2 linked regions of the Paraglaciecola psychrophila 170 genome follow. The protein of the gene in region 1 binds, or shares a complex with, the protein of each later gene. Links are inferred from orthologs where the notes say so. Each region holds a gene or a part of one and is shown on either strand. Other genes may lie near its edges.

Region 1 (16,610 bases):
GTGCGGTATTCGAAAAATACACACAAAACTCTTCCCCCCCAAATCGTGCAGCAGTGTAATCTGTAAAATATTCAGCAACTAACTTAGCCAGTTCTTTCAATGTGTAATCACCGCAATCATGTCCATAAGTGTCATTCACTTTTTTGAAATGGTCGATATCGATAATCGCTAGACTTTGTGATTTAGGAGTGACTTTTAGATTTGCAGCGACTCGCGTAAAAAAGTGCCGCCTGTTAGGTAAACCTGTTAAATAATCAGAGTTAGATACACGCCTAATAGTTGCAATATTTTCTAAGCGTTCAACGTTTTGCATAATACGACAGAAAAATTCTTCGTGGCAATAGGGTTTATACAAATAATCAGTTGCGCCACTTTTAATAAATCTGGCAGATAAGCCACTGGTGGTATCTGATGATATACCAATAATGCCAAGGTCTTCTTTGGAATAGGTTTTACGCAGTTCAGAAATCATCTGGATACCGGACATAACTGGAATATTCTCATCTATAATAGCCAGCCTAATATTTGAATGGCTGCGCAAAGATTCCATGCCTTGTTCAGCACTTGCCGCTTCAAAGGTAATGAAATTATGTCTTCTAAGTAGAGCGGTCATAGATTGTCTGCTGACCCTAGAATCATCAACTACTAATACCCCTACTTTCTTATTCTTATCCAATCGACTCAGCAAACGCGTCAGGTATTCATAGACCTGTGCGTTTTCTTTAGGAATGTAATCCACCACACGTTTATTAAGAATAGTAGTTCTGGTTGACTCATCTAGGCTGCCAGTTATTACTATAGTGGGTAAAAAAGATTCAATAGCAAAGTCTATCGCTTCACCATTTGGCGCGTCAGGTAAATTAAAATCGACCACAGCACAGAGGTATTCTTCAGGTGCGGAACTAGAAAAAACATGTTTGGCTTCTACTAAACTAGTGGTGCAAATAGGCTGCAACTGAGCCTTGGCTATAAGACTTCGCATCAGGTTCATACTGGTTTTGCTGTCTTCGACTATTAATACTTTGCGTTGCATGGGTTAAAATGTAGTAGAAAAATTTAATTTAGCAGATTAATTCTTTTCTGGCTTTGGAAAATTAAACTTTTGTTAATTTTGCAAATGACATGACCAGCCATTTACTCCCAAACTCATCGAAGTTAATCTGTACTCTTGCATGTTCGCCACTGCCCTCATAATTCAATACAGTGCCTTCGGAAAATTTAGGATGGGACACTCTCTCCCCTAGTTGAAAGCCTGTTGATTCGAAAGCGGTATGACCCGTAACTGGAGTAAATCTATTTTGAACCGGTCGAGATATGGTGGTCCGCAAACGCACTTCTTCGATACAATCGGTAGGGATCTCTTTGATGAAACGCGACGGGGTGTGATACTTGTCCTGTCCATATACTCTTCTGTTTTCGGCGTAAGTAATATATAACTTTTGCATTGCCCGTGTCATGCCTACATAACAAAGGCGGCGTTCTTCTTCAATTTTACCAGGCTCTTCGTTACTCATCTGACTTGGGAACATGCCTTCTTCAACACCAGCCATAAAAACTAGTGGAAACTCAAGTCCTTTTGCAGTGTGAATAGTCATCATTTGCACAGCGTCTTGATGTTTATCTGCTTGGTTATCTCCTGCCTCTAGAGACGCATGCGCTAAAAAAGCAGACATAGGTGTCATGTTGTCCGCTTCTTCTGGCACCACAAATTGTTTACAGGCGGTGACCAGTTCTTCTAAGTTTTCAATCCTAGCTTGAGCTTTTTCGCCTTTTTCTGCTTTGTACATGGCAAATAAACCGGAATGTTTAATCACGTAGTCTGCATGTTGCTCTAAAGGAAGTGCTGCAGCATCTTGAGTGAGTTGCGTAATTAATTTTGTGAAGGAGCTAAGGGCATTAGATGCACGGCCAGTTAAGCGGTTTTCAGCCAGTATTCTGGAACTGGCATCCCACATGGATAGTTCTGACTCGCGAGCAAGCTCGCGAATTTGTGATAGGGTTTTATCACCAAGGCCACGAGTGGGTGTGTTCACGATTCGTTCAAAGGCAGCGTCATCAATCGTCTGATTAATTAAGCGTAAATAACCAAGTGCATCCCGAATTTCCTGACGTTCAAAGAATCGTAAGCCACCATATATCCGGTAGGCGATAGACTCTTGCAACAATGCTTCCTCTAAAACGCGTGACTGTGCATTATTGCGATATAAAATCGCACAATCAGATAAGGCATTACCGTTGTCTCGCCATTCTTTTATGCGTGCAATGTTAAAACGAGCTTCATCTAACTCATTAAACCCAGCATACAAAGAAATGAGTTCTCCCGGGCTATCTTCGGTCCATAATTTTTTGCCTAATCGGCCTTGGTTATTATCAATTACAGCATTGGCCGCTTTTAATATATTCCCAGTAGAGCGATAATTTTGTTCCAGTCGTATAGTTTTCGCACCTTTAAAGTCTCGTAAAAAATGTTGGATGTTTTCTACATTTGCGCCACGCCAACCATATATTGATTGATCATCATCACCAACAATAATCATATTGTTACTGGGGGCGGCAAGTATCCGCAACCAAGCATATTGAATGTTATTGGTATCTTGAAATTCGTCCACCAGAATCGTTCTAAAGCGTTTTTGGTAGTGTTCTAATACTGAAGGATTGTTTAACCACAGCTCGTGGGCTCTGAGTAACAATTCAGCAAAATCGACTAACCCGGCTCGATCGCATGTCTGTTGGTAAGTCTGATAAATTTCACGCATTTTTTGTTGCGTGGCATCACCATGGGTTTCGATATGCTGAGGACGTAACCCTTCGTCTTTATTGCCGTTGATATACCACTGTACGTGTTTGGGAGCCCAGTGTTTTTCGTCTAGGTTAAGACTTTTAAGTACGCGTCTAACCAATCGATATTGATCATCTGAGTCTAAAATAGTGAAGTTTTGAGGTAGTCCAACATCTGCGTGATGAGCCCGTAGCAGACGATGCGCGATGCCATGAAAGGTACCAATCCACATGCTATTCAGAGCGCTGCCTTGCAACTGCTCTATGCGACCGCGCATTTCTTTGGCGGCTTTATTGGTAAACGTTACTGCTAAAATACCGTATGGGGCAATGCCCTCAACTTCCATTAACCATGCAATACGATGCACCAAAACTCGCGTTTTCCCGCTGCCTGCACCCGCTAAGATAAGCATGTCAGATGCAGGAGCGGCCACTGCATCACGTTGTTTGTCGTTTAACTGGTCAAGAAGTCGAGATACATCCATTACACACAAAATATATTAGAAAAATATATTTCCAGTATATCAGCAACACTGTATTTAAATACACTAAACTCAACCTTATATATAAGAGTAATTGCTTAAATTATATAGCAGAGAAAATATGAGTATTGAATTCTGGCAACAGTTAAAAGACGAAGCAAAGCAGCTTGTTAATAATGAGCCTTTGCTGGCAAGCTATGTGCACACGTGTATTTTGGCTCATCGTAACTTCGAAACAGCGTTAAGTTTTATTTTGTCCAACAAACTAGCTGATGATGTGATGAATGCTTTATCTGTCAGAGAAATGTTTGAACAAAGTTACTTAATACATCCTGAGATAGTTGACGCTGCAATTTGTGATATTCAAGCTGTGTTTAAGCGCGATCCTGCGGTGCACTCATTTCTTACCGTATTACTTAACTTTAAGGGATTTCAAGCGATTCAAGTGTACAGGTTAGCGCATCAACTCTGGATAGCGGGTAGAAAGGATCTAGCCTTGTTTATACAAAGTCGAAACTCAGAAGTTTTTTCGGTGGATATTCACCCTGCGGCAAAAATTGGTCAAGGCGTGATGTTCGATCATGCCACTGGCATTGTGGTGGGTGAAACCGCGGTGATTAATAATAATGTGTCTATTATGCAATCTGTCACGCTTGGCGGTACTGGAAATGAAGCCGGTGATCGCCATCCAAAAATTCGCGAAGGAGTCATGATAGGTGCAGGTGCTAAAATTTTAGGTAATATCGTTATAGGTGAGGGGGCCAAAGTAGGCGCTGGAAGTGTGGTGTTAGATGATGTGCCACCGCATGTCACAGTGGCCGGTATCCCGGCTAAAATTGTTGGTAAGCCTAGTTGTCAGAAGCCTTGCGAAACTATGCGACAAAATATTTTAGAAGATTAAACGTTTATCACTTTTAAAATGACGGATATATTTTAGATAAATGCTAACAACTGGGTTAAATTACTCAGTTGAACATGAGGTAAAAGCTGTGCTTTTTCACTGCGCATCTGCATACTTCTATCCTCAGCATACCAAGCTGTTTGATACCCCGCTCTAAGTGCACCATATATGTCTTTTGGCAAATTATCACCTACATGTAATATGTTTTCGTGTGGGATCTTTAGGTGTGCTTGTGCTGCATCAAACATGGCTTTGTGTGGCTTCATTGGCAATTCCAAACTAGCTTTAAAGTAGGCGCTAAAATACTTTTCAAGTCCAATCTGTTTAAGGTTAACGTTGCCATTAGTCAGGGCTATTAATGGTAAGTTATTCGATAGTGTTTCTAATAAAGAATGAATGCTTCTGTTTATAGTGAAATTGCTTCTTTGAAAATAGAAATGTTCGAAGCACTCTGTGGTAGCTGTCTTTAGCTCGCTACCGGATAAACCCAACTCCATAAAACCAGACTCAAGAGATAATCGACGCAATTCACCCATATCATTTTTTAATAATGGGTTAGCTAGAAGATGTATCTTTTGTCGTGCGCGCCAAAGATTTTTGGCCACATGTTTAGTCGCAGGATATTGGTTATGCATAAATTCAAGTAAAGAACGCTCTGCGTTGATGATGACACTTGTGTTTTCATATAAAGTGTCATCCAGGTCGAATGTAATTGCTTGAATTGGTTTAAGTTTTTTATAATAAATCATTTAGGACTATCTATTCTTTTTGAGTATTCTAATTATTTAGACTTTTTGGCTCTAGGGTGGGCACCATCGTATACGTGGGCGAGATGCTGAAAGTTCAGGTGCGTATATACCTGGGTTGTAGATAAATTAGCATGCCCCAGTAGCTCTTGCACCCCCCTCAAATCTGAGCTTGATTCCAGAACATGAGTGGCAAAACTGTGTCGAAGTTTATGTGGATTAACAGATTGTTCTAGATTTTGCCGAGTCGCCCACAATTTCATACGTTTCGCTATTTGCCTAGTGCCGATCCTATTTTTTAACATACTGACGAATAAGGCAGGCTCTTCACTGGATGCTAGTTCTGGTCTTATCTTAAGCCACACACTTAATGCTTCTAAAGCAACTCTTCCAATAGGTAACAAACGTTCTTTATTACCTTTACCTATAACTCTTAGCTGTCTGTCAGGTTGAATACTTTTTATATTGAGATTAGCCAATTCTGATAAACGTAAGCCACAACTATACATAAGTTCCATCATCGCCTTATCTCGCAAAGCTAGAAGGCCATCTTCCTTGATATCCAATAATTGATGCATCTCATCAACATTTAATTGTTTGGGTAAGGGTTTGGCCTGCTTAGGAGCTTGAATTGAAGATGCAGGGTTTTGTGTTAATTGGCCTTGTTGAACTAGATAAGCGCAAAATCCTCTGATAGAAGATAAGCGTAAAGCGATAGAACGCGAGCTTAGGCTGCTTTTACGTGCATCGTTCAGAATCCTACGGATATCTGATGTATTGAATGTTGACCAACATTCAATATCGAGTTTACTGAAAGCTGCGATAAGCTGCCGCTGATAATTTTCTATCGAGTTACTCGCTAGATTTTTTTCGTACCTTAAATACGCAAGATATTTTTCTAACCAAGTATGTAGGCTTGGCCTCAACATTTTATTAATTAATAGGTCAGCATTTTAGGTAACAAGATACCCAAAAATTGCTGTAGTTGGGTGATCAGTAAGGTATCCATATCTGGATTAAAATGACCTGGATCTTTACTACCTATTGCTAAAATTCCAAGTTCACCCAAATCCCCAATCAGTAATAAAGCCACTGAGTTAGCTTCTTGATCAGCAAACAATAACTTGCGTTCATGCTCACTTAAACGTCCAAAGAAAAGTTTATGTCTTTTAAAGCGTTTTTCGATAAATAAGCGTCGCTGGATCTCAGGCAACGCATGAGCACCTTTGAAAGGCTTTAAGGTGACGGATGCTAACTGCAGGTTTTCTTGAATCACCTCTTCCAAAACAAATTTTAGATCATCAAGGTTAGTACACTTTAGGATACGCAAATTTAAGTCGGCATAGACTCGATAAATGGCTTCGTTCTGTTTGGCAATGGAAATTAATTGATTCAGCTTATGACTCAAGCTTCTGACTTTTTTGCGTAGCTGTTCACTTTGCAATTCCACCAAAGATACACTGCCTTTGTGTGAATGGGGAATACTGATTTTTTCAATAATCTGCGGAAATTGGGTGAAAAACTCAGGGTTTTCAAGTAAGTAAGCGGCTACTTGTTCAGCATCAAGTAGATTGTCAGATTCATATGCAGTCGTTGTATCCATTTTATTTTTGCGACTCTTTGCTCATAAGTTTATATATCCATCAAAAACATGCTCAGCGGCGCCGGTCATTTTTAATACATTATCACCACCTTGCCAACGTATTTTTAAACTACCACCACGCAAATCAACTCTTACATCTTTACTTAATCTGTTTTGTAACTGCCCTACAGCTACTGCAGCACATGCTCCGCTGCCACAAGCTAATGTTTCACCAGCACCTCTTTCAAAAACGCGTAGTTTGATGTGGCTATGATTGATAATTTGCATAAAGCCAACGTTTGCACCTTCACTAAAACGTTCATGTTTTTCAAGCAAGGGGCCCATTGTCTCCACATCTGCTGTTTCCACATCATCTACCAGCAACACACAATGGGGATTACCCATAGAAACAGCACCACAAAAAAAAGTGTGCTCCTGTGCTCTTATGATGTAAGTTTTTTCACGCTTTTGTGCTTTTATCGGCACCAAACTTGGCTCAAACTCGGGTACCCCCATATTTACTGTTACTTGCCCATCTTTCTCAAGATAGAGAACCATACGACCCGCTTTGGTACTGACTACAATTTTATTACGGTTAGTTAGGCCTTTCATTTTTACGAAGCGAGCAAAACAGCGTGCGCCATTTCCACACTGAGAGACTTCAGAACCATCGGCGTTAAATATTCTGTAATGAAAATCTTGGTCGGGATCATAAGGTGGCTCAACCATTAAAAGTTGATCGAACCCGATACCAAAATTTCTGTCCGAAAGTTGTTGAATTTTCTCTTTAGAAAAAAATACGTTTTGCGTTACATTATCAATAACAACAAAATCATTTCCCAGACCATGCATCTTTGAAAACTGGATTTGCATTGCGACTACTTAGCTAAACTTTTGTCAACACGCTTTAGAACATACGTGTTTTATATTATTAAATAGTTATATCATTTCAGCGAAAGACTGACTATGTCTTTAGCTTGATACAGGCTAAATAATCGCAATATTTATTAAATAAATATTTAAACCCATAAACCAATAGTTATGTTGGTATGTGCTCACTTTCAAATAATTGTGATATTTTTTCACGCTCTCTGACTAGATGCATCTTATCGCCATCAATTAATACTTCTGCGGCCTTGCATCGACTATTGTAGTTTGACGCCATAGCAAAACCGTATGCACCCGCACTGCGAACTGCAAGGTAATCATTTGGTTCGATAGCTAGCTCTCGGTCTTTACCGAGAAAATCGCCGGTTTCACAAATAGGACCTACTACATCATAAATAGCTTTGATTCTTTCAAGTCCAGCATCTAAAGGAATGATATTTTGCCATGCTGAGTAGAGCGCTGGGCGAATAAGATCGTTCATCGCTGCATCAACAATAGCAAAGTTTTTCTCCGCCCCCTGTTTTAGAAACTCGACCTTAGTTAACAAAATCCCAGCATTAGCCATGATTGCTCGGCCAGGTTCAAAGATAAGTAATAGCTCTTCTCGGCCCTTCAATCGTTCAGTGATAGCTTGTGTATATTGGTCTGGGTGTGGTGGCTTCTCATCATTATAAGTTACACCTAGCCCACCCCCTACATCGAGATGATGTATATGGATTTGGTGTTCAGCAAGCTCGTCTATTAAGGCTAACAATATATCTAGGGCATCTACAAAAGGGGTTAATTCCGTTATCTGAGAACCAATATGGCAATCAATGCCGATCACATTTAAATACGGCAGGCTATGCGCATATTTATAGATTTCAACAGCTTGTTGGCGTTCAACTCCAAACTTGTTGTCTTTAAGGCCTGTAGAAATGTATGGGTGAGTTTTAGCATCAACATCTGGGTTAACTCGAATCGATATGGGCGCTTTTTTACCAGCTTTCTCAGCTACTTCGTTGATACGGGTCAGTTCACTGCGTGATTCAACGTTAAAACATTTAATATTATGTTCTAAGGCAAAAGCAATCTCATCATGGGTCTTACCTACCCCTGAAAACACTACTTTGCTGGGATCACCACCAGCTTTGAGCACACGTGTTAGCTCCCCACCAGAAACAATATCAAAACCAGAACCCAATTTGGCCATCACATTTAACACTGCCAAATTAGAATTAGCTTTCACAGCATAACAAATTAAGTGTGGCTGACTACCGGCTGCTCTATCAAATGCATGCCAATGTCGTTCAATTGTGGCCTTTGAGTATACATAACAAGGCGTACCGTGAATGTGTGCTACGGTTTCAAGGGCTACGTCTTCAGCAAATAGTTGTTGATTTTTATAGGCAAAGTAGTCCATATCAATTTGTTCCTTGTTCGGCAGACTCAGTGGATGGTTCTAAGTCTGGTGTTGGGGTGTTTGTGGCAGGTTCTTTAGGCGAATATAAAGGAAGTTTTTGGCCACAGGCAGTGAGTATGACTACTGCCAAGGAAACTAAGCCAATTGTTTTCAAATTCATTCTGTTTGCCATCACAACATACCCGTTAATTTATAAGTTGTAATCATGTCACTACCGAGGGTAAAAACAAAGAGATGCTAGGCTTAGAATTGCTTATTTTATGCAATATGAAATAACTAAGATAAAAAATTGGGGGAAGATTAAATTTAGACTTAGTTTCGTGATGTTATATTCAGTATATCGCTGGGAAGTTGATAGTTGTATTACATTTTAATCTGCAACATAGAGTTGCGTTTCATAGCTGAGCATTGCTCTTTTAATACCTGACTTATTAATACTCGGTTTGCGGTAAGTCACTTTTTAGCCTGCAGCCGCTAATATATAAGCCTTAGGCTTATCAGTAAGCTGGCGCAAATCTTATAAAGATAAACTCTGGATATGTATATTTCCAAAACTATCCTAGATGAAGTATTCATATCATCAATGCAGTTAAGTGCAGGTGCTTAATATTATAGTAAGTTTGAACTTTAATATGTCTGATTCGAATGTGGTAGCTACTTATATTTTATTCAAAGATAATTTTCATTAGTTGTTTGATTTTAAAGTATCAACAAACTTATTGTGGAAATACCTAATCCCAATAGTGCGCCTGCAAAAATATCACTGGGATAGTGCACACCTAAAAGCACTCTGGTTACTCCGATGCAACTTGCCCATACATATGCAATAACACTTAGACTAGGATAAAAATGGGCGATTAAAGATGCCATCAAAAAAGCAGCTGCAGTATGCCCAGAAGGTAGGCTAAATTTATCGGATGGCACAATATGGGCATTAAGCTCAATTATATGATGACATGGGCGCTCACGTTTTAAGCTATTCTTCAGCAATAGGTAAATAGGGATTTCTAGCATGTATGCTAACAATCCAGAGTAGAGAAATAATGGCCCTTGTTGCGGTTCCAACCACCAAAGCATCACTCCAATAATGAGGTAAAGTTGACCATCTCCAGTTTTTGATAGCCACTTTATCCAGCTGCAATCTCTATTTGTTGTAAGATTAAACACCCAATAAAACAATGCTTCGTCATGTTGTGTTAAGGATTTCATTGATAAGACCTGCACTGTGATTATCATCAAGCATAATATTTAGAAACTGTGAAAAATAGGTGACACTTTTGCTAAGGCTTTATGACAGTGTTAAACCGCTCTTAAAACTTTATTTACGCTGGATTTGCTGTGTACTAGCAGTATACTCATACTTGACTTAGTTATATTAGGAACAAACATGGATTACAATACTTCTACTCTTTGTGATGTCTTTGCCGACAGTGTTGACGTGGTTGAACCCATGTTTGTGAGTTTTGGCGGTCGGGTTTCTTATGGGGGTGAAAATTACCACCATAAAATGTTTTGAAGACAAGGGTTTAGTGCTAAAAACCTTAGAGCAACCTGGACTTGGAAAAATTTTGTTAATCGATGGTGGTGGCTCCATGCGCCGAGCTTTGATTGATTCTAGTGCTGCGCGGTTGGCCTTTGATAATGGTTGGGAAGGAATAGTATGTTACGGCAGCGTGCGTGAAGTTGATGAGCTCGAAGAAATAAATATTGGTATTCATGCCATCGCTTCAATCCCCGTCAGTGCAGACGACCAAGAGACGGGTGAAATGGATGTGGCAGTTAACTTTGGTGGTGTAACATTTTTGCCAAATGACCATTTGTATGCTGACAGTACCGGTATTATTCTCTCGCCAGAGCCTTTAGATCTTGAGTAAATTTTAAAGATAATTTATCAACAATTGACCCTCAGCAACAAATCGGCAAAAAAAATGCTGCTATTCATTGAATAGCAGCATTTTTATTAATACTGAATAGTTTGGTTTTATTTAGCAACCAATACTGAGACGTTAGCAATACCGGCTCTTTTTACTTCGTTGATAACTTCAGTTACATCACCGTGTTTGGCTTTTGGATGAGCCTGAACCGCAGCTGAGTCCTGGTTATTTTCGGCCAAGAAGCTTTGAATGTTAGCTTCAACGCGGCGAATATCAACCTGACGGCCGTTAACGACTATTGTGCCGTCTTCTTCTACTCGAATGGACAGTGATTTAACATTAGTCGGTGGTGGTGGCGTTTTAGAATCTTTAGGACGATTAACTTCTAAACCTTTCTCTTTTACAAAAGAAGTGGTCACAATAAAGAAGATAAGCATGATGAACACTATGTCCAACATGGGAGTCATATCAATTGCAGCATCGTCGTCAGAGCTGCCGTGCTTTTTTCTTTTCATCGGTATAAATCGCCAATTGAGTTAAAACAAGACTGCCTAGTATAAAGGCAGTTGAGCTTCAGAGCATCTATTAATTAACTTAAAATCAACAAAACACTCAGGTTGTAAGACATTTCACTTACACATAGCGTGCCCCAAATGATAAAAATAATCCAGTAGGTTTTACAATTTGTTGTTCTAAGTAAAAATTGGGAGTCGATTTTTAAGATGCAGAACTAAAATTTAAGTCAGACTTGTAACGCAACATCGTATGTTAAACATGAAGTCGAGCAATTTTATCGAAAGTGGAATTACAGAGTGTTAAAAGTATACCTATATTACTTACAGGTGTTGCGCTGTGTAATGGTAATAGATAATTTGTATTAGAAAAGCTTCAAGGTTAGCTGCTTGATTAACCATGACTATATGCGATATCGAAAAGGAAGAGTAATATAAGTGCATGAAATTCAGTATCAATGGGGTGTGTATGAGCCGTTATTTAAACTTCAATGCATTTCAAATGCAGCGTTAATAATCGTTTTATGTTTTTACAACTTTCAATCCACGCCCCAAGTAATAAAAATAATCCAAAATGTTTTTAGAAATAGTTGCTCTGAGCTCCTTTGCAGGATAAATCCCCATTTTCGCTTCTGGACTTTGTTTAGTGCCCTGTACCAGAAATGCATTTTTGGTGAAGTGGTCTTGAATACATGCTTCGAATGCCCGTGCAACTAGCTCTTGCGGGCGAGCGTAATAAAACGTTTTCAGCAATTTATCTGCTTGGGCGCTGCGCTTGATATACTCATTCGGCTGGCTTTTATCTGTGCCTAAAAAAATTGCTTCGAAACACTGACTGAGCTTTATATTCAGTGGATGAGATATTTGTTTCTCGTCTTGTAACCAACATTGAGACGCAAACTGTTCATGCGACACCTGAACAAATAATTTATCACAAATATAGTGGTCAAAAGCATGAAACCACTCGTGGGCAAGTGCCCCGCCCCCTGCATTTTTCGCTAATGCTAGTTTCTTTGTATTTGACTCATAGTGAGCGCTGCTATGTTTTCTTCCGCCGCTACCAAAGGCTAAAGACAGGCTACCGTTTAGAGATATTACTGCTTCTGGTACTTGTAAAATATCCATTAAATCACACAATGCATCAAAAAATAGATTTGCCGCAATTTGTTGTTCTGCGGCCGTGACCCATTTGCCGATTGTGACAGTGCGGAAGCCAAAAATTTTAACGATATCTTGAAAACTAACATCAGCACCATCTCGATGAGAGGGACCGTTACGATAGAAAGGCTTGTGTATTCGTGAGTCTGACATTTGTAAATTAACGACTACAATGTTTTTATTTCAGCAATTAACTGGTTACACCAACTGTCGATGCGCTCATCAGTTAGATCGTATTGGTTTTCATCATCAAGACTTAAACCAACAAAAAAACTACTATCTTCGGTGAGCGCTTTTGAGGCAATGAAGTCGTATCCTTGGTTAGGCCAGTAACCTACAAAATCACACCCTAATACGAGCAGTTCATCATGCAACATACCTACTGCATCTTGAAACCACTCTGCATAACCTAGCTGATCGCCTAAACCAAAAATGGCCACTGTTTTATCTGCTAAGTTTAGCCCCGCAATGTCTTGCCAAGTCGATTCCCAGTCCTCTTGTAACTCGCCAAAATCCCAAGTGGAAATACCAAAAATCAACGTATCAAAACTTTGAGTTTGGGCCAGGGGGATATCTTTAATATTAAACAATTCTATGCAGGTATAACCCACCAAATGGTTTATTTTAGCTTGAATCTTCTCAGCGGCCATTTCGGTATAACAAGTTGTAGAGCCATAAAAGAGGCCTATTTTAAATGTATTATTAATCATACTGTCCTGTCATGGGATTATTTTTAGATATATTCACTACTATCAGCATACCTTGGTGCTACTGAGCTACAAAATATTGTTTGTAATTAAGGATAATAAAAATTGCCTATATGGATCAATTTTATATTCCTTCATAAATTTGTGTAGGGTAAACTTAAATTTAATTAATAATTTATAACGATGAGATTAGACCGTATATGAGAGCTAGTGTGGGTTTTATGGTAGGGATTTGCAGCCTATTAGTTAGCTGTGGGAAAACGCCAGAGTCGACACAGATAGAGCAAGTAGAGCAAAACCTGCAGGTTAATGGTCATTGGATTGTGGAACAAGATGGCCAAGTGATGCTAAACCCTCAGACATCAGGTTTGGTGAAATGGCGTGATGATTTGTTGACCTTGAGCGATCGTAGTGCTCATCCTTCACAACGTCTGCGCTTGCGGACTATCTCTAAAGATGATGCTTTGTTAAGCGGTCCTGATTTGCCAATGATTTTATCTGAAATATTGCAAACAAGCTGTTTTGCCGCTTATATAAGTGATAACCCTGATTTCGAAGCGTTAGTTGTCGACCCTGATGATGACAACGTAATTTATGTGGTCACAGAAGATGCGACTTACGCAGAACCGATGTCAGAGACTTGCCAGCAAAAATACTTAAATTCAGGCTCAACAATTTATCCTACGTTACTTGTTAGGCTTGAATTACAAGCCAATAATACAGCGTTGATGACTCACATTCGTCCAATCCAATTTACTGCTGATATGCAGATTGGTAATTTCCCTAATGATGGGGTTGAAGCCCTCGCATTTGGCCAAGCTCGCACCTTATATATAGGTATTGAAAAAGACAATAACAAACAAGCCAGAATCTTTTCACTACAAATGGGAAGTGAGTTTTGGCACTCAGATGAATTTGCAGTTGTGTCGAACTTTTCTTTGAAGTTGCCCGTTTTTGATAGCGGTAATCATCCGATTAACGGCATGGACTATTACCAAACACCCGATGGTAGAGACTTTTTGCTAGTTGCAGCTAGAAACGATGAAACGTTATGGGTGGTAGATTTATTGGGTGAAAAAGAAACTGTCATTTTGGGTATCGACTTTTTTGCCGAAATCCAAACAAGTAGTGTGGGATGTGAAAACTATGAAGTGATGGACAATGCATCCATAGAGGGTGTAGCGGTAATGGGTAACACCTTATGGCTAATTAACGACCCTTGGAAGGCCGTGTACATAAATAATATTCAGTGTGATCAAAATCGTGCACATTACCAAATATTTGCACCATTGTTGTTCAGTGTGCCGATACAATCAAAATGGTTCGATTAACTCAAACTGTTTTTAGTAATGATATAATGTAATCCACAATGTAGTTATCAACGTATGATGAAGTATATTACGGTAACTTTGCTGATCAAATGATACAGAATCCACCCCTCACTATTTTTTATGATGGTCACTGTCCTTTGTGTTCAATAGAAATGAACAAATTAAAACAACTGGATAAACAGCAAAATATCCTATTTGTGGATATACAAGAACCTTCTTTCTTTGTAGATTATCCACACCTAGACTGGAAAGCGTTAGATGCGCGTATTCACGGTTATTTGGCTGATGGTAGTTTGATCAGTGGATTAGACGTCACCTACCTAGCTTGGAAACTGGTAGGCAAAGGCTGGGTATATGCACCATTAAGATGGCCAGTCATAAAATGGTTTGCTGATATTGCCTACAATATTTTTGCTAAGCATCGGCACCGGATTTCTTATATGTTGACTGGAAAGAAACGCTGTGTTCCTTGCGAAACTAAAAGTGAGAAAATTGATGTTTAAAGGCAATGCATTGGTGATAGGTGCCTCAGGAGGCATTGGTAAAACATTGGTGAAAAAACTATCTGAGTCAGGCGAGTATGAGCATGTGTATGCAGTGTCTCGTTCATTACCAGCATCGCCTATCGAAGGTGTGGAATATCATACACTGGACTCTGAAAACGAAAGTTTAGTGGCCCAGTATTGCCAACAACTTAAACAAGCGGGTGGTCAATTTAGCTTAGTTGTATGTTGCATAGGTGCATTACACGCTGTTGGTGCTAATAATCAAAAGATTAGTCCTGAAAAACGTTTAGAAGATATTCAGCAAAAACAACTTAACTTTTACTTCAACACTAACGCTGTGCTACCGGCTATCTGGTTAAAACATGTAGAGCTACTTCTTAAAGGCTCTGAACCATCAAAACTAGTTTTCTTTAGTGCCAGAGTTGGCAGTATTACTGATAATAATTTGGGTGGCTGGTATGGATATAGAGCGAGTAAGTCAGCTCTTAACATGATCATAAAGTGTGCACAGATTGAATGCCAAAGAAGAGCAAAAAATATCTCTATCGTTAGTTATCATCCAGGCACAGTTGAAACCGAGTTGTCGAAACCGTTTCAATCGAAAGTGCCTAAAGGAAAATTATTTACTACTGATTTTACTGTGATGCAGTTACTTAAAATTCTCCCCAGCCTAAGTGCCGAAAAGGGCCCACACTATATTGACTGGCAAGGTAGCGTTATCCCTTGGTAATCAGGGCATCGCATTAAAACAATTGTAAACACCTTTAACAGATAATTACTGTATTGAACTGTCATTTGTTGCTTAATTTTAATACCTAATTTATGTTCAGTTTCCGACTTAAGTAGGTTTAACGATGTATGGCATCATATTGCCATGTTCAAGTGATAAATACTGCCATGACCATTTCAGTTTCATCTTTGCAAATTTTTCAATGGCCACCCAACTAACATAACCGCAAATAACGGCGCACAGCGTAATAAAAAATATGTCATCCAATTGTATGTAATTGCTTTCTATGAAGGCGTGGGTCGGAATTATTTTGAAATGTTCGACAAGTGTAGGCTTTTGTTTGGTCATTTTACGGTGTTTAAAGCAAAGTAATAGATCGAATCAGGGGGGGCGGTGTCAAGCTATTTTTAATGCGTTTGCCCTGCTTGGTAATTTGTTTTAAAGATTTATTCTGCAATTTGTAGTAGCTGTATTGTCAACATAAAAGACTTTCCGAAAATCTGCTGGTAATATCTATCCAAATTATAAAAATAATAAAGGATAGGTTATGAGCGCACCTCGCGAGCAGTTTGGTTCACGTTTAGGTTTTATTCTAGCCGCAGCTGGTTCGGCTGTTGGCATTGGTAATATGGTAGGTTTTCCGGTAGCAGCTACTAAAAATGGTGGTGGTGCATTTTTATTGATTTATGCCATTTTTGTGGCATTTATTTGTTTACCGGTAATGTTAGCTGAAATGTCTGTGGGTAGGCACAGCCGCAAAGATCCCTTAGGTGCTTATTCTTCAATGACAGGTGGGCATAAAGGCTGGAAAGTAGCGGGTTGGCTTTCGATTATCACTCCCTTCATGATTGCGGTATTCTATTTAGTCATCACTGTTTGGATATTCGGTTATTTGTACCACTCCGTAACGGGTAATCTAGAGATGCTTGCCAATCCAGATACCTTTGGGTTCTTTATTAATGGTTACGACTTGTTTTTTTATATGGTCGCTGTACTCGCTATCATCTATTTAA
Region 2 (16,417 bases), 270 kb from region 1 along the record:
TATTCCAGTAACACTTACCGCGCAAGGTTCCCTCAAGACGAAAACCTAAACTTTTCACTAATTTTTCTGAAGGCTTATTGCTGGGTAAGATGAGAGCTTCGACACGATGCACATAAAAATGAAAACTTTCATCAAAGATAAAATTGAGAATAGTCGCCACAGCCTCTGTTGCATACCCTTTACCCCAATAATCCTTAGACAATTCATAACCAACAACCGCACTATGATCAAATTCGTTCCAATTTGTGAAACCACAGGTACCTAAGAACTCACCCGACGACTTATCTCGAATAGCCCAACGTATGCCCGTGTTACTGTCAAATCTAGCGTCAAAATACTCTATCAGACGGTCTGCTTCAGCAATCGATTTGAAACGTTCAACATCATAATGCTCGATAATTTTGGGATCAGAAAATATGGCGTATAGCGGTTCACGGTCAAGCTTTGTTAACCTATTAAGTAACAATCGTTGAGTTTCAATAATTGGGAATGCTAGATTTGGCATGAAGTCTCTGATAAAAATGTGAGTTAATCCATTATTAACGAAATAATGACTGCTGCAAAATTAAAGAACTAACGAATACTTTCCGATAACATATTTGAGATATTTTTTCAGAGTCATTATCGTTATTAAATTACTGTTTTTATTTGTACTCGCTTTTGTCTGCAATCGCAGCTTAGCCGCACCTGATAACCAATTGCTAAGAAAATTAGATATTCAGCGTGGACTATTTTCTGACGCCTACCAAACTTTTGAAATTGACGAACAGCCCATTATTTATGTGTTGCAAGAAAACACCACAGCCATTACTCGTGGTGTCGCAGTTTTAATTGCTGATAGCGGCATCCCCATAGTAGGCCAAGAAGGCTTTGCAGCTTTAGCCAATGAGCTGAACAAAATTGGCTGGGTTACTATTTTACTACCCGCCCCAGATATAGGTTTTATGCCTACTATCGAGCAACAAGCTGCTGTAGAAGATGAAGAAACAACAACCCCTGACATAGAGCCGCCAGTCCCATCCGTTGAGGCAGTAACTAGCCCCAGTGCACCAATATTAAATTTAGATATCAGTAAGTCTGCGGTAACCACTATACAAGACCAGGCATTTATAAAACATGAACAACAGCTAGTCTCACTTTTACAGGCCGCATTCGAAAAATATCAAGAATACCCAGGCTTCTTTTTAGTCATCAGCAAAGGCACAAGTGCCGCTTGGTTAAGTAAAATTTATGCTGAGAAAACATTTGACACCCCCGACGCGTTTGTAATAGTCAGCCCTTATTGGCCAGATAGAAAATATAATCAACAGCTACCACAATGGGTAGCCAACACGTCAATGCCAGTATTAGATTTATTTAGTAGTTGGGATAATGCATGGGCACAACAGACTGTTACTCCCCGTGAAATAGCCACAATCAAAGCACTAAAACTGCAATACCGGCAACGAGAATTGCTTGGGTATAATATGCATCAACAACATAGCGCCTACATTGCCAAAGAGATTTATGGCTGGATAAGCCACATGGGATGGTAAGTAACTTAAGTGTTGCAGCCTTACGGTAGCTACATATCAATAATTCTTATTCCGAAAAAAACTCTATTAGCTGTAAAAATAAAAATTCTAGCTATACTTGAGCACATGTACCACAACAAATTAGACGGTCGTAGTGTCCACTGTTAGTCATTTCGTTCAGAGTAAATCCACACAGCTGGCATATTATGTCCGTTTCTTTTTGCAACGCAAAATTCCTTATTCAGAACTAGATTTGTTTTTTTGGGATACCATGGAAGAATGGGCACAAGTCAAAAAAGGTAAACATCTGCCTTACGAAAGCACCGAGCAAGTGTTTTGGCATGTATTACACCAAATACATTACTGGCCGCAGCGAACGCTGATTGAAGATCCCTACTTAAGAGGCGAATTAGAAACGTGCCTAGATTGTCTTGAAAGTAAAGGGATGTATCCATTGCCATTGGACTGCATTGGAATAAGACCCTAGACTTCTTTAATTTCCTGTATTAATGCAACATCTTGAGGATATTATAAATTTTCAGGTACAAGGTATTCACCTTTTTCCAAGACGATGTATATCAAAGCGTTTATTGGCCAACACAATCAATACTAATACAGGGATCCCCATCAATGCAGTGCTTAAGAAAAAGTGTTGGTAACCTATTGATTCAACAATTGTGCCTGAATAGCCACCTAATATTTTTGGTAGTAAAGTCATTAATGAGCTGAAAATAGCATATTGCACGGCAGTAAATGAAATATTGGTCAGACTAGATAAAAAAGCAATAAAGGCAGCACTAGCTAAACCTGCAGATAAATTATCTGCAGAAATAACCACATACAACAAAGTCATATCATTGCCGACTTGAGTAAGTAACATAAATAATAGATTGGTTATCGCCGACAATAATGCACCTAAAAACAAAATTTTCAATACACCAAAGCGCACACTCAATAAGCCGCCTAAAAACCCACCTATAATGGTCATTATTAAACCAAAGGTTTTCACAACACTGGCAATTTCAGGTTTGGTAAAACCTAAATCGAGGTAAAACACATTAGCTATTACGCCCATCACAATATCGGAGATTCGGTACAAACCAATCAAGGCTAATAATAACCACGCCAATGACCAGCCATATCTTTGGAAAAAATCGTTCACCGGTTCCACATAAGTGGCAAGGATTGCTTTTTGTTGCACTAGGCCGCTAGCAATTACTATTTTAGCAATAAGACCAGCAACTATTAAGGCTAAGGCTAAGCGAACAAGCTCAACCAGTGCACCGGCTAAATAACTATTAGTAATCAGCGTACTTAATGCTGCTTTTACCGATACTGCATCAGATGCCGTCAAATAAAAACTAGCCACAAAGCCACTGACGGCAAATATAAACAACAAGAAAAAACCTAATTGGTGGTGCTTATCTTGTGCTTGAGTGAGATGATTTGATTGCGGCTCGCTGACCACTAAGGTGGTTATCACTCCGATCGACATCATCGCAGCCATAATTAGATAGGTTGTTTGCCACGCCAGATAATCATATTCACCCATGCTCGAGCCAAAATAACTGGCTAACACCAAGGAGCCAGCTCCGGCGATCAGCATACCGATTCTGTAACCGGCAATGTAGCTAGATGACATTAATGCTTGCAGCTGAGTATCGGCAGACTCAATTCGATAGGCATCAATCACTATATCTTGGGTCGCCGATGAAAAGCCTAATAACATCGCTGCCCATGCAATAACTACTAAGGTTTGCGTGGCTGGGTCAACAAAGGCCATAGCGACAATTGCTAGCATAATCATCACTTGTGAAAATAACATCCAAGCTCGGCGGCGGCCCAAAAACGAGTTAAAATTGGAAGCGGTAAGCTGTCTACCAAAGGTGCCCAAACAAATTTAAAAGAATAACCTAAGGCAGCCCAACTAAAATAAGTGACTGCTGCACGATCTATTCCCGCCTCACGTAACCACAAGCTTAAAGATGAAAATAACAATAACAAAGGTAATCCAGCTGAAATGCCAAAAAACAACATTGTGATAACCCGAGGATGTTTAAACGACTTTAGGGTATCTAACCAAGTTGCTTGCGAAGTATTAGGGATATCATTCATTAACAGGTTATTTCGTAATCGTAATTAAGGTAACAGTCTTGGCTTGGTATTGGCAGTATCCCATCACTAGGGCACAACTTGTGGTCAAGTCTACTCAGCAAGTATAACTCGATTTTTGCCCGCAGCTTTTGCTTGATATAATGATTTATCAGCCATATCTAACCATTGTGTACTATCCTTATAAGTATGTTTAAAACCTGCAATGCCGATACTGACAGTGAATGAAATATTCATCTCATCATGAACCACAACACATTTCTCAACTAAACGGCGAACACGCTCGGCTACAAACTCTACGTTAGCAACAGGTGTATCGGGCAGTATGACAGCAAACTCTTCACCCCCGTAACGACCAGCAAGATCCGTTTCTCGGGTAGCTTTTTTGATAATACCAGCCAAAGTTTTAATGACCTCATCACCGGCAGGATGGCCATAAGTATCATTCACTTTCTTGAAATTGTCGATATCCAACATTATAAGCGCTGAAGGGCTTTCACTGCGCTTATCTCTCTTGTACTCCATCACAAACTGCTCTTCCCAGAAACGTCTATTGTAAAGTCCTGTCAAACCGTCGACGCGGCTAACTTTTTCCAACTGGCTATTGAGCGATTGCATACCCAAGCGGCTTACTGCCTCATCTGTCACATCGTATATCACCAAACACACCTGCTCTACTTTACCCGTCAAAGATGCTAACGGAAAAATCGTGATGTTTTGGTACATATGATTAGCTTGGGAAGTGATGGGACGATTGCAGTCAAAATGAAATAAGTACGGACGCTGCTCCCAAATAATAAATACCGGGCTCTTTAATGAAAATGCTGGAGCCGCTTTGCGAGTAAACCACTCTTCATCTATTTCAGGAAAAAACTCAAATAAGTTTTTGTTTTGAATCATCCCCGGCACAATACTGCTGTGGTTTTCCATAAATTGGTTCCACACCTGCACATTAAAGTCTTTATCTAACACCACAATCCCTACCTCAATAGAACCGAGAAGGTCGTGTTTCCAATGCATTTCCGCCAAACTACTATCAACTGCCATAAAATCAGACCTTAATAATGGGATGTGACAAGTTTATCGAATACTAAGTCGATAGATTTGTTCGGGAATAAGAGTAACAAGTCAAAGTTTATATTTTGGCTTTTAATAGAGTAGGCAATTTCGATTGCCAACATATCTTCTTTTCTATGTGTCGTCGTTTTGAGGATATCGTCTAGATCGCAGTGTCGGCCCAAAATAATCGGATGATTATGGCTAAATACACAGTGAAGCTGTTCTGAGAGTGCTCTTAAACAAGCTCCAATCAAAATATTGGACACGTCCATCAAGGCTTCAAGCTCCAATGAATGGCTACTTTTATCATCGCTATATTTAAGAAGCTTGACCATATTACCAAAGTTAGAGTCATTAAAAATAACTAACGCTTCTCCATTAATACCAGCGCTAATGAAACCTTGTGATACTGCTGACACACTTTCGTTACGCTGAATATCGGCTATAGCCATGTGTAATTCAGTATTAGTAATCAAGTTAACATTTGGAATAGGCAGGTCAATAAATTCACCCAAAAGTGTAGCTAAACTTTCACCGGCCTTCCCCATCGCCACGTTAGCCATTTCACGATAAACATCTAATTTTTCTGTATGGGAATCTTTAGCAGTAGGTTCAACGTCTTCAGCACGTTTACTGGCTGATGCTTCACCCGAATACAATCCAAATTGAACCAGAATTTCTATTAGTTTAGCATTATCGGTTGGCTTGCGAATAAACTCTAATGCCCCCAATGCCAGCATGCGTGCGCGAGCCTCCGGCTGCACATCACCAGACACCACAATAACCATGGTAGGCAAGTCCTCATCCTTGATGATTTGCATGGTCTCGTAGCCGTCCATGATAGGCATATTTAAATCTAGAAACATCACATCCGCTTTACCAGCTCTGATCATTTCTAATGCTTCCTGTCCATGCTCAGCGAAGCTTATATCAACATCCCATCCATCTGGAATAGATCTTTGCATTTGTTTACGAGCAAAACTCGAATCATCACAAATAAGTACAGGAGTAGTCATATGGACTTTATCACCTAATTCTGATCTGTCTAATGAACAATTTAAATAGCCACCAGTGCTTTGATGTGGTCATGTGCCTGATAGTCTTTTAATTCGAAATCATTGATTCCAAACGCAAATATATCGTGAATACTAGGGTTAATTATCATTTTTGGCAAGGGGTAAGGTTCACGAGTTAATTGTAAACTTGCTTGTTCTAGGTGATTTACATATAAATGAGCATCGCCCAGGGTATGAATAAAATCTCCCAGTTGTAAATTACAGACTTGTGCTAACATCATGGTTAACAGCGCATAACTAGCAATGTTAAAAGGCACACCCAGAAAGATATCGCCACTGCGTTGGTATAACTGACAAGATAACTTGCCTTCTAATACATAGAACTGAAACATCGTATGACAGGGTGGTAATGCCTGCTTGCCCTGTTCAGCATTTTCTTTAGGCGAAAAAGAAGTATCTGGTAATACAGCGGGATTCCAGGCGCTAACAATTAACCGTCTTGAGTCTGGATTGGTTTTGATTTGTTGAACTAGCTCACTGATTTGATCAATAACTTGTCCATCTACCCCTTCCCAACTGCGCCATTGCTTTCCGTAAACAGGTCCTAATTCACCGTCATCGGTAGCCCATCCGTCCCAAATCTTGACATTATTTTCAGACAAATAAGCGATATTCGTTTCGCCTTTTAAAAACCATAAAAGTTCGTGAATAATAGATCTCATGTGACACTTTTTAGTCGTGACCAAAGGAAACCCTGCATTCAAATCAAAACGCATCTGGTAACCGAACACACTGAGAGTACCTGTACCGGTTCGATCTTCTTTTTTAACGCCTGTGTCTAATACGTGACGCATTAGTTGTAAATACTGTTGCATGTTTACTCGTCTCTCTTTACTTCATTTACTTCATTGCACTTAAAGATTTAATTTATCTTAAATTCCAGCACGAACCAAGCCACCTAAACCAATTGATTCGAGATAATTATTTATTTCTTCACGCACATCTTGTGGATTATTTAAGGTCAACACTTTGGCTAGCAATTGTTCTGCACTACCAAGATGAATATTGCGTATTATCCATTTCACTTTGAGTAGGTTATGGTTATTCATGCTGAGCTTTCGATACCCCATTGCAAGTAGTAATACAACACCACCGGGTTCTCCCGCTAACTCACCGCAAACAGTCACCGGCACTTGAAATAATTCAGAATGTTTAGCAATGGTATGCAAAGCGCTTAATACCGCAGGGTGATAACTATCGTATAGTTCAGCCACGCGTGAGTTGTTGCGGTCTACCGCTAATAAATATTGGGTTAAATCGTTACTTCCAACTGAGAAAAAGTCAACAATTTTAGATAGCTGAGGTAGCTGATAAAGAACCGCTGGTACTTCAAGCATCACCCCAATTTTAGGCATCTGTAGGCTTTCACCATGCTCTTGCGCCTCTTCTTCAACCTCATAAAAAGCTTGCCTAATAAGACGTTTAGCTTCGCTAACTTCACTGACCGAGGTTATCATCGGCAACATAATACTTAAATTATCCAAACCAATACTGGCTCGTAGCATCGCCCTAATTTGCACTAAAAAGATTTCAGGGTGATCGAGTGTCAGGCGAATCCCTCGCCAACCTAAAAATGGGTTTTCTTCAGAGATAGGAAAATAAGGTAAAGGTTTGTCTCCCCCCACATCTAAAGTACGCATAGTGAATGGCTTGTTAGGCTCAGCTTCAAGTAGAGTTCTGTATAACTCTACTTGCTCTTGTTCAGTGGGGAATCGTTCACGCATCATAAAAGGTATTTCAGTGCGAAACAGCCCTACGCCATCAGAAAATGGATTATCATTTTTTTCTGCTTCAAGTGACAAACCGGCATTGGTAAAGAGTCGTATTTCACAGTTGTCAGTAGTGATGGCCGGCAAAGTATCTTCAGAACGAATCCGCTCAGATAACAATTGCTCTTCAAGCACTAGCTGGTCAAACTCACGCCTAATCGTGGCATTTGGCGAAACAATTACGTCACCCGTGTAGCCGTCGAGTAAAATTTCTTTTTCGTTCAGCAAAGCAATAGGTATATTACTCAGCCCCATCACAGCAGGCACACCCATGGCTCTGGCCATAATAGCTGCATGGGAGTTATTTGAACCACGCATCGACACTATGCCCATGAGCTTTTCACTAGGAAATTCCGCTAACATTACGGCAGTAACTTCTTCAGCAACAAGAATCGAATGTTCCGGTGGTTCTCGTTTCACCAGATTTTTAGCACTAATGCCCATTATATTGGCTAATACCCGATTCCCCATATCCTCAACATCTACAGCACGTTCGCGCATATAAGGGTCATTCATGGCTTGGAATTGACGGATATAATTCTCTACAACCATTTTTAAAGAGGTAGGCGCATCCCATCCCAATTTAATTTCTTTTTCAACATCTCGACCTAGACTGTTTGCATCAAGCAAGTGGTAATAAAGCTGAAAAATGGCACGCACATCATCAGGTACTTCACCCTGAATTCGCTCAGATAAAATGGCCATATCGGCTTGGGTTTGTTTCACTGCCTGACGGTAATTTTGAACTTGTGTTTGCTTATTTTTACTGCGCTTAGGAACATGATTACGAATACTGACCATCATGTTTTGTAAATAGCCTACACCACTGGCTAGTCCGGAAGAGCCTGGCACACCCTTTAACGATTTTTGCCAATCTTTGGGAATATTTTCTTGTAAAAGATTAATCGAGCCCCGCGCTTTAGCATTAGCAATTTCAACTGCCAATTGCATCGCCAGTGTCACCAAAAACGCTTCTTCGTCTTCACTAAAGCGTCTTTTATGTTGCTGCTGAAGTGTTAACACGCCTAATACTTTGCGTTGATGGATTATCGGCGCACCCAAAAAAGCGTGGTAATTATCTTCTTGTACTTCTGGATAATGTTTAAAGCGAGGATGCCTTTGAGCATCGCTAATATTGAGTGGCTCTTCACGTTGGCCGATTAAGCCGACTAAACCTTCAGAAAAACCAATAGAAACTTGGCCCACAGCACTTTTTGCTAAGCCTTCAGTCGCGACCAACATAAAATGCTGATGTTCGTAGTCAGCTAAATAAATACTACATGAGTCAACTTTTAAAGCTTCTATCAACCTGTTTGCCAAACAGCTTAAAGCATCGTCAAATACAGGGATTTGATTCACTTCTTGAACGATGCGTTTAAGCGTGGTTAACATTAGAAGTATTTATCTCTCATGTCTGAAGGTGAAGGGCGTATTGATTTTTCGTATATCACCGAGACTCAGGTCATTTATTTAGATACCTAGGCGTTCACTTTTCGTTTAGTCATTATAAACGAAAAGTGAACGACGAATTTAGGCTAATAAATTGCCCATTACTCGGATACCGACCCGAATGGTTTTCCTCAAAATACCCTCTCTCAGCTTTAAAAATCCGTTTATTTGGATGACCAAACATCACTGATTTTGACTTGATTGAGCGCATCTTGAGGAGAACCTCGGCGCAATACTAAAAGTCAATACGCCATTTTAATTAGGCCTTTCTACGACGCTTTGATTTTTGATAGCCACCCTGATTTTGCCCTATAATATCAGGCATAGCAGTAGGTGAAAACTCCTTCATCACACGGCGATACACATCCCGTTTGAAGGAAACCACATTGCGCACCGGGTACCAAAAACTCACCCAGCGCCAGTCGTCAAATTCAGGATGGCCTGATTGTAATAAGTCCACATCCTCTTCTTTACAGACAAGTTGCAGTAAAAACCACTTCTGCTTTTGTCCGATACAAACAGGACTGCTTCCCTGCCTAACCAATCGCTTAGGCAGTTTGTAACGCAACCAATTCTTGGTAACAGCCATAACTTTTACATGTTCTGGCTTTAAACCTACTTCTTCATGGAGTTCGCGATACATCGTTTGTTCGGCAGTTTCACCTTCATCGATTCCGCCTTGCGGAAACTGCCAAGAATGCTGCCCATAGCGCCTTGCCCAAAAAACCTGGCCTAACTCATTGCAAATCACTATGCCAACATTGGCGCGGAATCCTTCGGCATCAATCACTTAGACTCCCGAGAACTCAATTCTTTTAATATGCTGCATTCTTCCATAAACTACTGCGCATTCAAAGTAATAAAAAAAGTATATATAAGCTAACGGGCCCAAATGAAAATATTTAGTATGCCAAAGACCGAACCTAAATCTATCCAAGAGCTAATGCAAAGAGCAGAAATGTTAGCAGGACTTACCCTAGGTGAAGTCGCCGAAGTTGCGCGTATCAAAGTGCCCGTAAATTTCAAGCGAGAAAAAGGCTGGACCGGTCAACTCATTGAACTGTGCCTCGGAGCCAGCGCAGGCTCTAAGACCCAACAAGATTTTGCCCAATTAGGCATTGAGTTAAAAACCATTCCTATAGACGAACATGGCAAGCCTTTAGAAACCACCTATGTATGTTATGCACCGTTAACCAATATAGCCGGTATAGAATGGCAGACCAGCAGCGTCAAAAATAAAATTCAACAAGTACTTTGGGTGCCAATCGATGGTAGAAGAGAAGTCCCCCCACAAGATAGATGTATCGCGACCCCTTTTTTATGGTCGCCCAATGCATTTCAAAATAATCAATTAAATACTGATTGGGAAGAGTTGATGGAAATGATAGCCCTTGGCCATATCGAAAGTATTACCGCAAGGCACGGTCAATATCTACAATTACGTCCCAAAGCTGCCAATGGCAGTGCATTAACTGAAGCTATTGGTAAAAATGGTCAGGTCATTAACACCAGACCAAGAGGCTTTTATTTAAAAAAGAATTTACCCGACAAATCTTAGATACTTTACTTTAAAAATGAAGGACGTTAACGACAAGCCTGAGCTTTGCACTCAAGCTTATCGCTACATAAATGCTTGGCATCAAATGTTAACTTGGGGTCCTTAGCACCATCAACCTAATCTCAGTCATATCTTCCATAGCAAAGGTAATGCCTTCGCGGCCTAAGCCTGACTCTTTCACGCCGCCATAAGGCATGTTGTCTACTCGCCAGCTTGGTACGTCTCCGATGACCACGCCACCTACATCCAACTCGTTCCAAGCTTGATGGGCTTTGTAGATATCCCTAGTGAATACCCCTGCTTGCAGGCCAAATTGACTGTTATTCACTTCTTTCAGCGCTTCATCAAAATCACTAAATGAGCTGATAATAGAAACTGGGCCAAAAGCTTCTTCGGTATTGATGGCCGCATCATTTGGCACGTTCTCCAATAAGGTGGCTTGCAACATGTTTCCCTCGCGTTTACCGCCACATAATAAACTAGCACCCGCTCCAACAGCATCTTGTATCCAGGTATCTAATCGTGAAGCTTCTGATTCTGAAATCATCGGCCCAATAAAGGTATCTTCATTTAATGGGTCACCATGGACTAAGTTTGCGACTTTATCGGTATATCGTTGTTTGAATTCAGCGTAGATTGACTCATGCACAATGACTCGTTGAACACTGATACAACTTTGGCCGGACTGGTAATAAGCACCGAATACAATACGTTCGATTGCATCGTTTAAATCCGTGTCAGCATCAACCACACAAGCCGCGTTACCGCCTAACTCTAGGATCACCGGTTTCTTACCGGCTTTGGCTTTTAGCTCCCAACCAACTTGCGGCGAACCTGTAAAGCTTAGTAACTTGAACCTTTCATCTGTGGTGAACAAATCTGCACCGTCACGGCTACATGGAAGAATCGAAAATGCACCTTTAGGAAGGTCAGTCTCAGCTAATACTTCGCCAATAATCAAAGCACCTAGCGGCGTTCTGCTGGCCGGCTTAAGTACAAAAGCACAACCTGTGGCGATAGCTGGTGCCACCTTGTGAGCGGCTAAATTTAATGGGAAGTTAAAAGGCGAGATAAACGAACATGGACCAATTGGCACGCGTTTGTACATACCAGTGTAACCTTTAGCACGAGGCGTAATCTCAAGGTTTATGACTTCGCCATGCATACGCACCGATTCTTCAGCAGCAATTCTGAAGGTATCAATTAAGCGAGTCACTTCACCGCGAGAATCTTTAATGGGTTTACCTGCTTCAATGCATAAAGCATGGGCCAATTCGTCAAATCTTTCTTCAAAACGCTTTACACAGTGATTAAGAATGTTCTGACGCTCGTAGGGGGCCATTTTATTTAATAAAGGCTGACTTGCTGCTGCCGCTGCAATTGCTTGGTCAATAACCTTAGCATCAGCAAGAGCAGTGTGAGTCGCTACTTCATTAGTGTATTTATTGGTTACTGCCAAATCTTGATTGGCAAATACGGCTTCATTAGCCAGATAATAAGGGTAAGCTTTTGCTAACATAAATTCTCCTAAGTAATATCTGGGTTAAATAGATGCACTACGAATGCGCAGTGTTTGATTCAGGGTTTTATCGTTTAACGAATAATCCACAGGCACGTCAATTAAATGTACACCTGGCTCAGCTAAACATTTTTGCACTTGGGGTAGCAACTCATCAGCTGCAGCAATACGCCAGCCTTTGCCACCATAACTTTCTACATATTTAACGAAGTCGGGATTGCCATAATCCAAACCGTAGTTTTCAAACTCCATGTTAGCTTGTTTCCATTTGATCATGCCATAAGCATCATCACGCAGAATGATCACCACTATATGTAACTTAAGACGCACAGCAGTTTCTAACTCTTGGCTGTTCATCATAAATCCACCGTCACCACATACTGAAATCACGGGTCTATCTGGATATACCAATTTAGCTGCCATGGCTGAGGGTAAACCAGCGCCCATAGTTGCTAAGGCATTGTCTAGCAATAATGTGTTAGGCAAAGCTGCAGGGTAATTACGTGCAAACCAAATTTTATATACCCCATTGTCGAGAGTGACTATGCCTTCATCAGGCATCGCCCTGCGAATATCTCTGACGAAACGTTCCGGTAAAATGGGGAAACGATCATCGTTTTCACTTTCAGCTTTATGTGTAAGGTAAGCGTTATGGGCTTTAAAAAAGAAACTAAAGTCCCAGTTGGCTGAAGCAACAATCTGCTCTTTCATCTGCCAAATAGTATTGGCTATATCGCCAATTACTTCTAGTTGGGGAAAATACACAGGGTCGACCGCTGCTGGTTCAAAGTTTATGTGTATAACTTGCTGACCATCATTGTTCATAAAGAAAGGCGGTTTTTCTACCACATCATGACCAACATTGATGATTAAATCGGCGCGGTCAATGACACGGTGCACAAAGTCACCCGCTGACAAGGCGGTGTTGCCCATAAATAAATCATCTCTTTCGTCGAGTACACCTTTACCCATTTGCGTGGTGACGTAAGGAATGCCGGTTTTACTTACTAACTCTTTAAGCATTTTAGAGGTTAATTTTCGGTTAGCTGCAGCTCCGATAAGCAGTAATGGTGACTTAGCCGTTTCAATCATCTCTACAGCTCTGTTTATTGCTTTATATTCAGCAATAGGGCGTCTACTCACGCTAGGTGTTAATAAATAAGCACTAGTGTCTTCAGCCGCAATATCCTCTGGTAATTCAATATGCGTCGCACCAGGACGTTCATCATGGGCAAGTCTAAACGCTTCGCGCACTGCAGAAGGAATACGATCGCCACTCACAAGTTGGGTGGTGTATTTAGTGATAGGACGCATCATATCGACCACATCTATTACCTGAAAACGCCCTTGTTTGCTGGTTTTAACCGGCTTTTGCCCAGTAATCATTAACATGGGCATTGCGCCTAATTGCGCATATGCAGCAGGCGTAACTAGATTCGTTGCACCTGGGCCAAGCGTCGATAAACATACGCCAACTTTACCGGTTAATCGACCATAGGTAGCAGCCATAAATCCTGCGCCTTGCTCATGACGAGTCAATATTAGTTTGATTGGTGACTCTCGCAAAGATTCCAATAAGTCGAGATTTTCTTCACCTGGAATACCAAAAATGTATTCCACACCTTCTGCTTCCAGGGCTTTTACAAATAAATCAGACGCTTTCATGGGCGCTCCTATAGTTTTTGTAGGGTTAACAATCAATAAGGTTGTAGCCTTAACTTGTTTTCTATCTATATAGTCTGTTTGTTACTCGTGTGGGTAAAGTGTAAAAAAACGATTAGATAAATCTTTTTTTTACATACAACCAAACTTCATAAATAATTAGCCTTTAGAAATAAGTCGTATAAAGGACTTCCACTGAGTTGATTGCAGATATAATTAAATATCAGTAGACCAAGGTTGTTCCACTAAGCACTGCACGATGTCTAATTGCAACTGGGTTGTCTGCGCTTTTACCAGTAAGTTATATAGAGAATCTTTATCGGTTTGTTGTGTAACCAAAGACCAATTAGCGTTCAAATCCTTCAGTCTCATGTGTACGCTGTCTAATGGTGGACACGGGAAATGATGATTAAATTCGTCAAAATTATCGACTAAAGCAATTAATGTCAGTTGGATCGTCGTTGCTAATTCCGCACTATAATGACGTCTTATTTCAGCTGAAAACATTTGAAATTCTTGCAGCAGTGTTGTTAACAATCTGACATATGCTGCAGCGTCATGTTGTATATTTTTAGGCAGATTATGTTGATACGACTCGAACTTTTTGACTGACAAACCATCACGTAAATTGTATCCCAGTGCAGCCTTACTATCGTTGCCAATAGTGGTAGGCAGCAGGCTAACAATAAGTTTTGCTAATTTGAAAAGTGCTGCTGTAGAGCCTTTTTTTAGTTCAATTTCAATTTCGCAAATCGGTACACTTTTACTTCCCGATGTAACCTCACCTAGATCCCACACCAACTCTACAATTTCGCCATCTGAGAATTTAAGTAAATAGATTTGGCGCTCAAAGTGGGTGCTAAAAAGTGTTTCGACTTTAGCTTGCAAAGCATCAACATCAACCGTTTTGGGCCATGCTGACTTTGGAAACAATCTCAACTCAGGCACACTAACATTTTGCTTTTTTGACTCATCGAGTTGTACATTATACTCAGAGCGTTGATGTAACCCTCCCACAGAGTTTCCTGCGGTTTTTAAGGTTTGCTCAAACTTTCGGTTGTTTCCTCGAATTCTCAAGCCAATTTTGTGCTGTTTTAGGATTCTATCTGGTGTATCAAAATAATGGTTAGTAAGTACTTGAGTTTCTTGAATTACGCTAGCATTTAGTTGTGGCAATAACTTTGTTTCAATAATATCACCAGCGTATTGATTGGTGAGTAATTTAAGTTCAATTTCGTATTCCATAAAACCTTTTGGCTGATAAAGTGGGTTTCGATAAATTTATTGCACCTTAGCCTTTCAAATTCAACTATTCAATCAAGAACTGTCGCAAAAGCGCATCAGTACTGCAACCCAATCGACTTTAACGCAAATAGGCCCTTGCCTTTCTTTTAGCCAAGCCATACCATTTGCAGTTATATTTTTGGAGTAAGTTTTTTTGATTATGCGCAAGCAAATAGTTTTAGTTTTTTTATGCATCGCTAGCAGTCTTTTAAGTCTTCAGGCGGTGGCCCAAGAACCGAATGATAGTGAAGGTGAAGTTCGTTATATTTCTGATGATTTATTTACTTATTTACATGCTGGTCCTGGACGCAACTTCCGAATTTTAGGCACTGTTGTAGCTGGCACTCGTGTCACTTTGCTGCAAGAAGACGCAGAAAAAAACTTTGTGGAAATAATTGATGATAAACAACGAACAGGTTGGATCGATGCAGAGTTTATTAGTGTTAGTAGCAGTGTCAGAGCATTGGTTCCTGGTCTACAACAACAAGTAGAAGATACTGAACAAACGATCCAACAACAAAGGGAGAGTAATGATTTACTCAACCAACAAATAGCTGACCTTACTTCCCAGAATACGAACTTAAAAACGAAATTGAGTGATGCTGAAAAAGAAAACGTACAAATCACTCAAACTCTTGCTGATTACGATCAAACAGCACAAATGGAATGGTTTACCCGCGGCGGAATTGTTGCAGTCATTAGTTTACTCTTAGGGATTATCCTTACCTACTTGCCTAAGAAAAGGCGTAGAAACGATAATTGGATGTAACAAAATATTGTCTGACAGAATCTAAATTAACCACATTTTTTAACCAAAAAACGGCCTAATTCATGAGTTAAATAGTTTTCTTTGGCTAAGGAACAACATCTGGTTTTGATACCACTAGCCCTACCCTCAAAACCTCTGCATAATAAGCCAATGGCGACGAATTGGAGACAAAAATTATGAAATGGGTGGTGGCAGTTTTGTTCACACTATTTTGTCTGCTCCAATATCGTTTATGGTTTGGTAAAAATAGCGTACCTGATTTTATGATTATGAAAAAAGAAGTGGCGCTACAAGTCACCCATAATGCCAATTTAAGACAGCGCAATAGTTTGCTAAAAGCCGATATCCATGATTTGAAAATAGGCTTGGAAGCAGCTGAGGAACGCGCTAGAAATGAACTAGGATTGATAAAACAAGGCGAGACGTTTTATCGTATTTTGCCTTCTGACGATTAGTATTCATGCCTTCACTTTCTCAATATTCTGTTGTTGTACCTGCCGCCGGTATTGGCAAACGCATGAAAACAGATTGCCCTAAGCAATATCTGCATATTGCCGGTAAAACGATTATTGAACATACCCTCACTAATTTACTTGAACACAGCCAGGTACAACGCGTGATTCTAGTACTCAATCCAAACGATACA

Evidence for each region.
Region 2: the proteins of dapF (region 1) and rppH are in contact, whole or in part, in a solved structure (PDB 5YGU), measured with the Escherichia coli proteins. The link is inferred for Paraglaciecola psychrophila 170 from one-to-one orthologs.

What each region holds. Positions count from the first base shown.
Region 1 is NC_020514.1:5,037,747-5,054,356, reverse strand. Bases 5,448-8,436 are described here. They hold dapF (diaminopimelate epimerase), read right to left. Parts: upstream 7,363-8,436; coding sequence 6,532-7,362; downstream 5,448-6,531. Other genes in these bases: lysA (diaminopimelate decarboxylase), read right to left, coding at 7,529-8,436; C427_RS22225 (DUF484 family protein), read right to left, coding at 5,845-6,510; C427_RS22230 (tyrosine recombinase XerC), read right to left, coding at 5,448-5,836. Also shown: C427_RS22250 (GGDEF domain-containing response regulator), read right to left, coding at 1-1,033; uvrD (DNA helicase II), read right to left, coding at 1,095-3,263; cysE (serine O-acetyltransferase), read left to right, coding at 3,382-4,161; C427_RS22235 (HAD-IA family hydrolase), read right to left, coding at 4,194-4,910; more of C427_RS22230, read right to left, coding at 4,943-5,447; more of lysA, read right to left, coding at 8,437-8,779; C427_RS26605 (lipoprotein), read right to left, coding at 8,781-8,939; C427_RS22210 (phosphatase PAP2 family protein), read right to left, coding at 9,479-9,988; C427_RS22200 (ExbD/TolR family protein), read right to left, coding at 10,761-11,168; C427_RS22195 (CLCA_X family protein), read right to left, coding at 11,688-12,476; flavodoxin FldB, read right to left, coding at 12,491-13,033; C427_RS22185 (hypothetical protein), read left to right, coding at 13,231-14,361; C427_RS22180 (thiol-disulfide oxidoreductase DCC family protein), read left to right, coding at 14,451-14,864; C427_RS22175 (SDR family NAD(P)-dependent oxidoreductase), read left to right, coding at 14,857-15,597; C427_RS28940 (transposase family protein), read right to left, coding at 15,706-15,945; C427_RS22165 (sodium-dependent transporter), read left to right, coding at 16,145-16,610. UniProt on the Escherichia coli protein: Involved in the succinylase branch of the L-lysine biosynthesis and in the biosynthesis of the pentapeptide incorporated in the peptidoglycan moiety. Catalyzes the stereoinversion of LL-2,6-diaminopimelate (L,L-DAP) to meso-diaminopimelate (meso-DAP).
Region 2 is NC_020514.1:4,764,014-4,780,430, forward strand. The notes cover bases 8,005-10,800. They hold rppH (RNA pyrophosphohydrolase), read right to left. Parts: upstream 9,770-10,800; coding sequence 9,239-9,769; downstream 8,005-9,238. Other genes in these bases: ptsP (phosphoenolpyruvate--protein phosphotransferase), read right to left, coding at 8,005-8,922; mutH (DNA mismatch repair endonuclease MutH), read left to right, coding at 9,872-10,537; C427_RS20920 (aldehyde dehydrogenase family protein), read right to left, coding at 10,626-10,800. Also shown: C427_RS20870 (GNAT family N-acetyltransferase), read right to left, coding at 1-505; C427_RS20875 (DUF3530 family protein), read left to right, coding at 600-1,535; C427_RS20880 (hypothetical protein), read left to right, coding at 1,735-2,001; C427_RS20885 (AmpG family muropeptide MFS transporter), read right to left, coding at 2,068-3,339; C427_RS26820 (putative transporter), read right to left, coding at 3,321-3,629; C427_RS20890 (sensor domain-containing diguanylate cyclase), read right to left, coding at 3,720-4,673; C427_RS20895 (response regulator), read right to left, coding at 4,685-5,701; C427_RS20900 (thymidylate synthase), read right to left, coding at 5,743-6,576; more of ptsP, read right to left, coding at 6,634-8,004; more of C427_RS20920, read right to left, coding at 10,801-12,056; C427_RS20925 (acetolactate synthase large subunit), read right to left, coding at 12,081-13,721; C427_RS20930 (CYTH domain-containing protein), read right to left, coding at 13,935-14,963; C427_RS20935 (TIGR04211 family SH3 domain-containing protein), read left to right, coding at 15,163-15,771; cell division protein FtsB, read left to right, coding at 15,948-16,226; ispD (2-C-methyl-D-erythritol 4-phosphate cytidylyltransferase), read left to right, coding at 16,232-16,417. UniProt on the Escherichia coli protein: Master regulator of 5'-end-dependent mRNA decay.